Regions from separate parts of the Novosphingobium sp. HR1a genome, predicted to be linked through region 1. Evidence: predicted binding sites of a transcription regulator. Region 1 holds the regulator's gene; the other holds the start of a gene.
What was found. The regulator LexA, encoded in region 1, represses DNA repair genes until DNA is damaged. The targets are predictions, from matches to a motif close to GTTCCNCNCTTGTTCT.
Positions count from the first base shown of each region.

Region 1 (4,485 bases):
GACATCCGCCTGGTCGAGAAAATCGGCGGTAAATCAGGCCATTGGAAGATGGACGGATGGACTGAATGAACGGCTCCGCGCCGCTCTCTCTGGAGGAGGCACAAGCTCGCCTCCTCGCGCTCGTCACCCCGCTGTCGATAGAGCGTGTCGATATCGAAGGCGCGCTCGGCCGTTTCCTGGCTGAACCGCTGCACGCCAGACGCACGCAGCCCTCCGCAAATCTGTCAGCCATGGACGGCTACGCCGTCACGGCAGGCGACATGCGCGGCCCCTGGAGGATCGTCGGTGAAAGTGCCGCCGGGCATCCTTATGTCGGCCCGCTCTCGCAAGGAGAGGCAGTCCGAATTTCGACGGGCGCGATGCTGCCGCCCGACGCGGCGGCCGTCATAATCCAGGAAGACCTGACACGCGAGGGCGCGAACCTTATACTCTCGGGCGAGCCGCCCGCACCGGCGCACAAGCACATCCGCCATTGCGGGATGGATTTTGCCCAGGGCGTGGAAGTCCTGCCCGCTGGTCTGCACATCGCGCCCGCGCAGATGGCGCTGGCGATCGCGGCCGGCCATACGCACCTTCCCGTGCATCGCACACCGCGCCTGACCGTGATCGACAGCGGCGACGAACTCGCCTCCGATCCGGAGCGCTGTGCACCGCACCAGGTTCCCGCCAGCAACGGCGCGATGCTGACGGCCATGGCGCGTTCGCTGGGCGTGGATGCGCGGCGGATCGGCCCGGTGCCCGATACGATCAAGGCAATAACCTCCGCTTTCGAAGCATCCGCCGATGCCGACCTCATCGTAACGAGCGGCGGCGCTTCGGTCGGCGATCACGACCTCATTCGTCCGGCACTCGAAAGCTGGGGCGCGGGCATCGATTTCTGGCGTGTCGCGATCAAGCCCGGCAAACCAATCCTAGTCGCCACCCGCGACGTGGCAGGACGCCGTCAGATCGTGCTGGGCCTGCCGGGCAATCCGGTCTCCAGCTACGTCACCGCTTACCATTTCCTGCTCCCCGTCCTGCGCGCGATGCAGGGGGCTGCGCGCCCCTTGCCCATGCGGCTGACAGCCCGGCTGGCCATGCCGCTGCACCCAAGCGGCCGTCGCCGGGAATTCCTGCGCGGTTGGTGGGACGGAGAAAATGTGACGGTAAGCCCGCTGCAGGACAGCGGCGCCCTGTCGTCCCTGGCGGCAAGCAACGTGCTGGTCGATCGGTCGGCGCTGGCCGGTCCGGCACAGGCTGGTGAAGAAGTCCGGATATACTTGCTCCAGAACGGCGGTATTGCCTGAAGTATCGGCAATTGGTTGCTTGATTGTTCCCTCAATGTTCACTACCAGAACAAACGCGATCAGGGTTTGCCTGGTTCGGAGGTCACGAGAAGGCAGCGACATGTTGACGCGCAAGCAGCACGAATTGCTCCGGTTCATCCAGGTCCGGCTTGAGGAGACAGGCATCTCCCCCAGCTTCGAGGAGATGAAGGAGGCGCTCGACCTCAAGTCCAAGTCCGGTGTTCACCGACTGATTTCCGCACTGGAAGAACGCGGCTTCATCCGCCGCCTTCCCAACCGTGCACGTGCGCTCGAAGTCTTGCGCCAGGCCGATGACACGGGAAGCAAGGCCCTGCGTCCTTCTGCAGCGAACAGCAATGATGGATTGGCGCGTCCGCAGACGCCGCGTCGTTCCGTCGAAGCCGCCAACGACGTTATCGAGATCCCGCTGCACGGGCGTATTGCCGCAGGTGTGCCGATCGAGGCTCTCGAAGGACAGTCCATGTTGCCTGTCCCTGCCGCCCTGCTTGGCTCCGGCGAGCATTACGCGCTCGAGGTCTCCGGCGACTCGATGATCGAGGCGGGCATTCTGGATGGTGATTTCGCCCTCGTGAAGCGCACGAATGCCGCTCGCGACGGCGAGATCGTCGTTGCCCTGATCCGCGGGGAAGAGGCCACCCTCAAGTACCTTCGGCGCGAGGCGGGAATGGTGCGGTTGGATCCCGCAAATGCCGCTTACGAACCGCAGATTTACGGTGCGGACGAAGTGGAAGTCCAAGGCAAGCTCGCCGGCCTGCTTCGACGGTACAACTGACACGGCCACGCTGCGCCATGAAGGCCTTGGCGCAGCAGCAACCGGTAATTACTGCGATTTGCGCGGCGCAGGAGCATTCCTGTAACGGTGAACAGGCCGGGGACGCCACCAGCCGTGTTCACCTTGGGTCTGGGCTACCGTATCGATACGGGCCTTGCCCAGATATACCGCCAGCCCGCCAGTCTGCCCAAGCGATCCTCGATCGGCCTTGAACCAGCGCGGCTTGCAACTGCGCGGCAGCCAGCGATCCGATATGACGATGTCGCTGCGTTCGCATGCAGCGGCGAGCGACCGTTCCGCGACGGCATCGCGGCCCCGCGAAACCAGCACATGCCACGTGGTGCCGGAGCGTCTGACCGGCAAGGCGCAGAAATCACGGTTGCAGCGGGCACCCGGGAACTTGTCGAACGTGACCGGGTCTGCCTCGATCCCGGCGAATTCCATGAGATTGTCCCGGGCGTAGCCGCTTTCGCTGTTTCGAAGCAGGTAAAGCCGTTTCCCGCCATCTTCGACCAGCCCGACATGGCGACCATCTCCGGACACCAGCATGTCCGCCGCCGGTGCGGTCGCCAGCAAGAACACACCGACCGAGGCGATCGGTAGCCCGGCCCAGCGAATGCGGCCGCTCCAAAGGCCCATCCACAGACCTCCCGCGACGAAAAGCAGGAATGCCCAGGTGTCTGTACCGGGAAGCAGGTTCACAGCGCCCGGTCTCGACGCGAACCAGCGGGCCAGGCCGACCAGCAGGTCTATCGAGATTCCGGCGAGCCACCAGACCGGCCCGCCCAGCCCGGCGATATCGAGGACCAATGCACAAGCCAGCAAAGGCATCACGACAAAGGTAGACAGCGGAATTGCCGCCACGTTGGCCAGCGCTCCATACACTCCGGCGCGGTGGAAATGATACAGGCCGATCGGCATGAGCGCGAGGTCGATGACCACGCCCGTCAGCAGCAGGAGGGAAAGATGGCGAAGCCCGGTCATGGCAAGCCCTTCGTCGCGCGGTCCAAGGAAGTGCCGCACGGGCTTGGCCGTACTGACGGCGATCAGCGCCAGGACCGCGCCGAAGCTCAGTTGGAAGCTCGGCCCGATCACCGCCTCCGGCCAGAGCAACAGGACGCAGAACGCCGCCACCGCAAGCATGCGCAGGGACAAGGGCTCCCGCCCCAAAGCCAGTGCGATCAGGACCAGGAGGGAGCCGATGCAGGACCGAACGGTCGGAACTTCCGACCCGGAAAGCAAAGTGTAAGCGACGCCTGCAGCGGCCCCCGCACCGGCCGCGACGACCGGCAGCCTCACCCTCAGGGCCACCCACGGGAACAGCGCCAGCAACCGGATGACCAGTAGATAGACCGCCCCGACCATCGCGCTGACATGCAGGCCGCTGATCGAGAGCAGATGCGCCAACCCCGAGTCGCGCATGGCCTGGTCGTCAGCCTCCGTAATGCCGCCGCGATCGCCGGTGACGAATGCAGCGGCGATGCCCGCTCGTTCGTCCCCGATGCGGGCGCGAATATGGTTCGTCAAAGATTGTCGGATATCCAGCAATCCCCACTCGCTTCGCTTGCCTTTCCGGACGACCTTCACCTCACCTGTGACCGAACCGCTCGCGGCGATGCCTGTGAACCAGGACGTGCGCGCAAAGTTGTAGGCGCCGGGCAGCATGGGCGGCGCCGGCGGCATCAACCGTGCCCGGAAAGCCACCAGATCGCCCACCGCGATCCCGGTCGTCGATCCCTTGCCGGGAACGTTGAGCCGGACCTTGATCGCGTTGCCGGGCGAAGCGTCATGGCCGGAGCCGCTCAGGGGGTCACGCATGGCCAGCAGCAACCTGTCGCGTCCCAAGGCCGGCTGCGATTCGATCGCCAGAACCTGCGCGCTGAAATTTCCCGATAGCGGGCGCTCGATGGCGGGTTGTCCCACCAGTTCGGAACGCGCCCAGACGACGAGGCAACCGGCAACCACCACCAGCGGCAACAGCGACAACGCCCGACCGAGATGCGGGTAAACCACGCGCAAGGGAAAGGATGCATAACAAATTGCACAAATTGCAACAAGAGCGCCGCAAAGGCCTGCCCAAGCAGGTGCCGAAGGCAGCCAAAACCACGCAATTATGCCGGTTGCGAAGGCCACCGTCACCCATGGTGCGCGTTCGAATTCCGCCCCGGAAAGAAATCGCTCGACGACTGCCAAAACCCTCGACAAGAGGCCCTTGGCGGTCCATGGCCCATGCTGCAATGCAGCGGTTCCGGGGCTTTCCGGAGGCGGAATTTCACAAGTTGCGGCGTGGGTCCCCATTGCCGCCAATAGGACAGGAAGGTCGGGTAGATGGCAAGCGGTAGTGCATCGGGCGAAGCGACTGGCAAAAAGGCCGTCGTAACGCGCTTTGCTCCTTCGCCGACCGGT
Region 1 is NZ_JABXWS010000033.1:94,766-99,250, reverse strand. It holds gene moaC (cyclic pyranopterin monophosphate synthase MoaC) at 1-69, shown strand, start outside; gene HWN72_RS06700 (molybdopterin molybdotransferase MoeA) at 66-1,286, shown strand; gene lexA (transcriptional repressor LexA) at 1,387-2,079, shown strand; gene HWN72_RS06690 (ComEC/Rec2 family competence protein) at 2,128-4,377, opposite strand; gene gltX (glutamate--tRNA ligase) at 4,408-4,485, shown strand, end outside.

Region 2 (4,485 bases), on a different contig from region 1:
GCGACATGACGAGAGCGGTCCCAGCCTTCGCTGGGATGACGATCTGATTTTCGATCGACCGTTCCCCAACCAAAACAGACCTCCAACTCCGCTCAGCCTGAGCTTGTCGAAGGCCCCGAGGCCTGGCGCCACGCTTCCCATGCGGCATGAGCGGCATAAGGCCGGCCAGCTCCCGTCTCATACAAACGAAAACGGCCTCCCGGTTTCCCGGAAGGCCGCTCTCGGTGAAGCCTTGGCGCCTTACTGGCAGGCCCCGCTCACTGGCAGGCCAGGCACTCGTCGTAGTCGGTCGAGCCGCCGCTGGCAGCCAGTTCGAACTTGGGCAGTTCGCTGGTGTTGTCGGCTTCTACGCCGCCCGCGAAACCGGCGCGCTGCACCGACTTCGAGCGCAGGTAGTAGAGCGACTTGATGCCCTTTTCCCATGCCTGGAAGTGGAGCATCATCAGGTCCCACTTGTCGACGTCGGCCGGGATGAACAGGTTCAGCGACTGCGCCTGGTCGATGTAAGGCGTACGGTCAGCCGCGAATTCGAGCAGCCAGCGCTGGTCGATCTCGAAGCTGGTCTTGTAGACCGCCTTCTCGTCGGCCGAGAGGAAGTCGAGGTGCTGGACCGAGCCGTTCTGCTCGAGGATCGAATTCCACACGTTGTTGGAATCCTTGGACTTCGAGGCCAGCAGCTTCTGCAGGTAGGGGTTCTTCACCACGAAGCTGCCCGAGAGCGTCTTGTGGGTGTAGATGTTCGCCGGGATCGGCTCGATGCAGGCCGAGGTGCCGCCGCAGATGATCGAGATCGACGCGGTCGGCGCGATCGCCATCTTGCAGCTGAAACGCTCCATCACGCCCTGGTCGGCGGCGTCGAGGCACGGTCCGCGCTCCTTGGCGAGCATCATCGAGGCTTCGTTGGCCTTGGCGTTGATGTGCTGGAACATCTGCAGGTTCAGCGCCTTGGCCATCGCGCTTTCGAAGCCGATGCCCTTCTTCTGCAGGTACGAGTGGAAGCCCATCACGCCCATGCCGACCGAACGCTCGCGCTCCGCCGAGTAGCGGGCGCGGGCCATTTCGTCCGGCGCGCGGTCGATGTAGTCCTGCAGGACGTTGTCGAGGAAGCGCAGCACGTCCTCGATGAAGCGCTTGTCACCCTTCCACTCTTCCCAAGTCTCGATGTTGAGCGAGGAAAGGCAGCACACCGCCGTACGGTCGTTACCGAGGTGGTCACGGCCGGTGGGCAGAGTGATTTCCGAGCACAGGTTCGAGGTCGAGACCTTGAGGCCGAGATCGCGGTGATGCTTGGGCATCATGCGGTTAACGGTGTCGGAGAACACGAGGTAGGGCTCGCCGGTGGCAAGGCGCACTTCGACCAGCTTCTGGAACAGCGAGCGGGCGTGGACCTTGCCGCGCACCGAGCCGTCCTTGGGGCTGCGCAGGGCGAAGTCGGTGCCGTCGCGCACGGCTTCCATGAACTCGTCGGTCAGCAGCACGCCGTGGTGCAGGTTGAGCGCCTTGCGGTTGAAGTCGCCGGAGGTCTTGCGGATCTCCAGGAACTCCTCGATCTCGGGGTGCGAGACGTCGAGGTAGCAGGCGGCCGAACCGCGGCGCAGCGAGCCCTGCGAAATCGCGAGGGTCAGCGAATCCATCACGCGCACGAAGGGGATGATGCCGCTGGTCTTGCCATTCAGGCCGACCGGCTCGCCGATGCCGCGCACGTTGCCCCAGTAAGTGCCGATGCCGCCACCGCGCGAGGCGAGCCAGACGTTCTCGTTCCAGGTGGCGACGATGCCTTCAAGGCTGTCCTCGACCGAGTTGAGGTAGCACGAGATCGGCAACCCGCGCCCGGTGCCGCCGTTCGACAGCACGGGGGTGGCGGGCATGAACCACAGGCGCGAGATGTAGTCGTAGAGACGCTGTGCGTGCTCCTGGTCGTCCGCATAGGCATCGGCCACGCGGGCGAAGAGGTCCTGATACTTCTCGCCGGGAAGCAGGTAGCGGTCGTCGAGCGTTTCCTTGCCGAAGTCGGTCAGGAGCGCATCGCGCGACGCATCGGTGACGATGGTGAAGCGGCGATCGTGGATCGTCTTGGAATCGACGGCCTTCTTCTTCGTCTTCGGCGCCTCGACCACCAGATCGGCGGCCAAAGTATCGGTCTTGTCCATGGCCACGGCCGAGGCTTCCTTTTTCATCGCCGCTTCGGAGACATGCCCGGCAAGGAGCGACTCCATATCGACTTGCGCGGGATCCGCGTAGCTCACATCCGAATCAGACACGTGTCCGTCGCTTCCATTCCTGAAGTCCACTGGTGCGCCCCCAATGTATCGTCAAAACCTGTCATCGAACCGCCACGGGGGCGATCCAAACTGCTTTCGGCGGCCGAGCAGGCCGGCACCGAGTCGAAGGGCGCTCAAGAACGTCCCATCTATCAGAACCAGCACAAAAAGAGAACGACATTCCCTGCCAGACCACCGGCGCGCCGGTTCGAGAAGTCTGGTCCCAAGTTCCCTGAAGGGCTCCGCACGGGCCTTTCGGCTTATGCGCTGTATCCCTAGGTATTGAGGCCTCTCGATCGGCGCGACACAACCTATAGTGCCCTTTCCAGCGAGAGGTTCAAGAGGGGGGCTGCAAACGGCACCGATCCGCGCATTCGTCACGAGGCTGTCATCGCCCTGCCGCGACGCGCCGAATTTCCGTTGTCTTCCAGAAGCGCAACCCTTTGAATCGGCCCTCACCTCCTAAATTTTTCCACATAAATCACCGGTGAGACGAATCGGGCGTGCGACGAACCGAGGCGGTCAAGACCCGGCGCGACGCTTTTCCCCGGCAGGCCCATCGGCTTTCGTCGAGATGCGTCGGTCGCTTGTCGAGGACCTGCAACCACTGGCCTCCTCGCCGCTTATCAGCGTGAATGCGAAAGCGCTGCGGCGCGAAGGGGAGTCATACGGTACATGTTCAACATCATCGGCGCCATCATCAGCGGCCTCGTCATTGGCGCGCTGGCCCGGTTCTTCTATCCGGGTGCAGTGCCCATGGGCTGGATCGCGACGATCCTGCTGGGCGTCGGCGGCTCACTGCTGGCGGGGCTGGTGACGAGCCGCGGGCGCGGCGATTTCAGCCGCGCCGGATGCCTTGCCTCGGTGATCGGCGCGATCGTGCTGATCTTCCTCGGGCGGGTGCTGCATATCGGGTAAAGGTACGGCCCACCCCGTCCGGCTAGGCAGCAAGCTGCCAAGCCTACCGGCCCTCCCGCAAGCGGGAGGGCTATTACCTTACCTTGCTCCCCTCCCGCTTGCGGGAGGGGCCGGGGGTGGAACTTTCTTCCTTCTTTACGGAACCAGCACGGTATCCAGCGGCTGCGCATCCGCCGCCGGATAATCCAGCGTGTAGTGCAGCCCCCGGCTCTCGTGTCGCTTGAGAGCGGATTCGACGATCAGTTCCGCACTCTGCAGCAGGTTGCGCAATTCGATCAGGTCGGTCGAGACGCGGAAGTGGCGGTAGTATTCCTCGGTCTCGCCATTGAGCATCTGGATGCGGTGCATGGCGCGCTCCAGCCGCTTGGTGGTCCGCACGATGCCGACATAGTTCCACATGAAGCGGCGGATCTCGGTCCAGTTCTGCTTGATGACGACTTCCTCGTCGGAATCGGTCACGCGGCTTTCGTCCCAGGCGCGCACTTGCGGCGGCGCCTCGAAGCTGTCCCACTTCGCGAGAATGTCCGCCGCCGCCGCCTCGCCGAAGACGAAGCATTCGAGCAGCGAGTTGGACGCAAGGCGGTTCGCCCCGTGCAGCCCGCTCTCGGTGCACTCGCCGGCCGCATAGAGCCCCGGCAGGTCGGTGCGGCCGTCGAGGTCCACGAGGATGCCGCCGCAGGTATAGTGCTGTGCGGGCACGACCGGGATCGGCTCCTTCGTCATGTCGATGCCGAGGCCCATCAGCTTCTCGTAGATGTTCGGGAAGTGCGCCTTCACGAAGTCTTCGGGCTGGTGGCTGATGTCGAGGTGGACGTAGTCCAGGCCGAAGCGCTTGATCTCGGAGTCGATGGCGCGCGCCACGACGTCGCGCGGGGCCAGTTCCAGCCGTTCAGGATCGTAGAAGGTCATGAATCGCTTGCCGGTGCGCGGATTGATCAGGTGCCCGCCCTCGCCGCGCACCGCCTCGGTGATGAGGAAGTTCTTGACCTCCAGGTTGTAGAGGCAGGTCGGGTGGAACTGCATCATCTCCATGTTGGAGACGCGCGCGCCCGCGCGCCAGGCCATGGCGATGCCGTCTCCGGTGGCGCCTCGCGGGGCGGTGCTGAACTGGTAGACACGGCCCGCGCCGCCCGTCGCCAGAACCGTGGCACGGGCGGTGAAGGCCTCGACCCGGCCGCTCGCCTCGTTCAGCGCATAGACGCCCCAGACGCGGCCCGAACCGGAATAGCGCTGCTCGTGGCGCCCGGTGATCAGGTCGATGCACGAATAGCCGGGGAGCAGGGTGATGTTGGGGTGCGCCTCGGCG
Region 2 is NZ_JABXWS010000004.1:81,799-86,283, reverse strand. It holds gene HWN72_RS00995 (ribonucleoside-diphosphate reductase subunit alpha) at 258-2,216, opposite strand; gene HWN72_RS00990 (GlsB/YeaQ/YmgE family stress response membrane protein) at 2,937-3,179, shown strand; gene nadB (L-aspartate oxidase) at 3,315-4,485, opposite strand, start outside.
Region 2: the regulator LexA is predicted to act here: its motif matches at 2,422-2,437, upstream of HWN72_RS00995 (ribonucleoside-diphosphate reductase subunit alpha).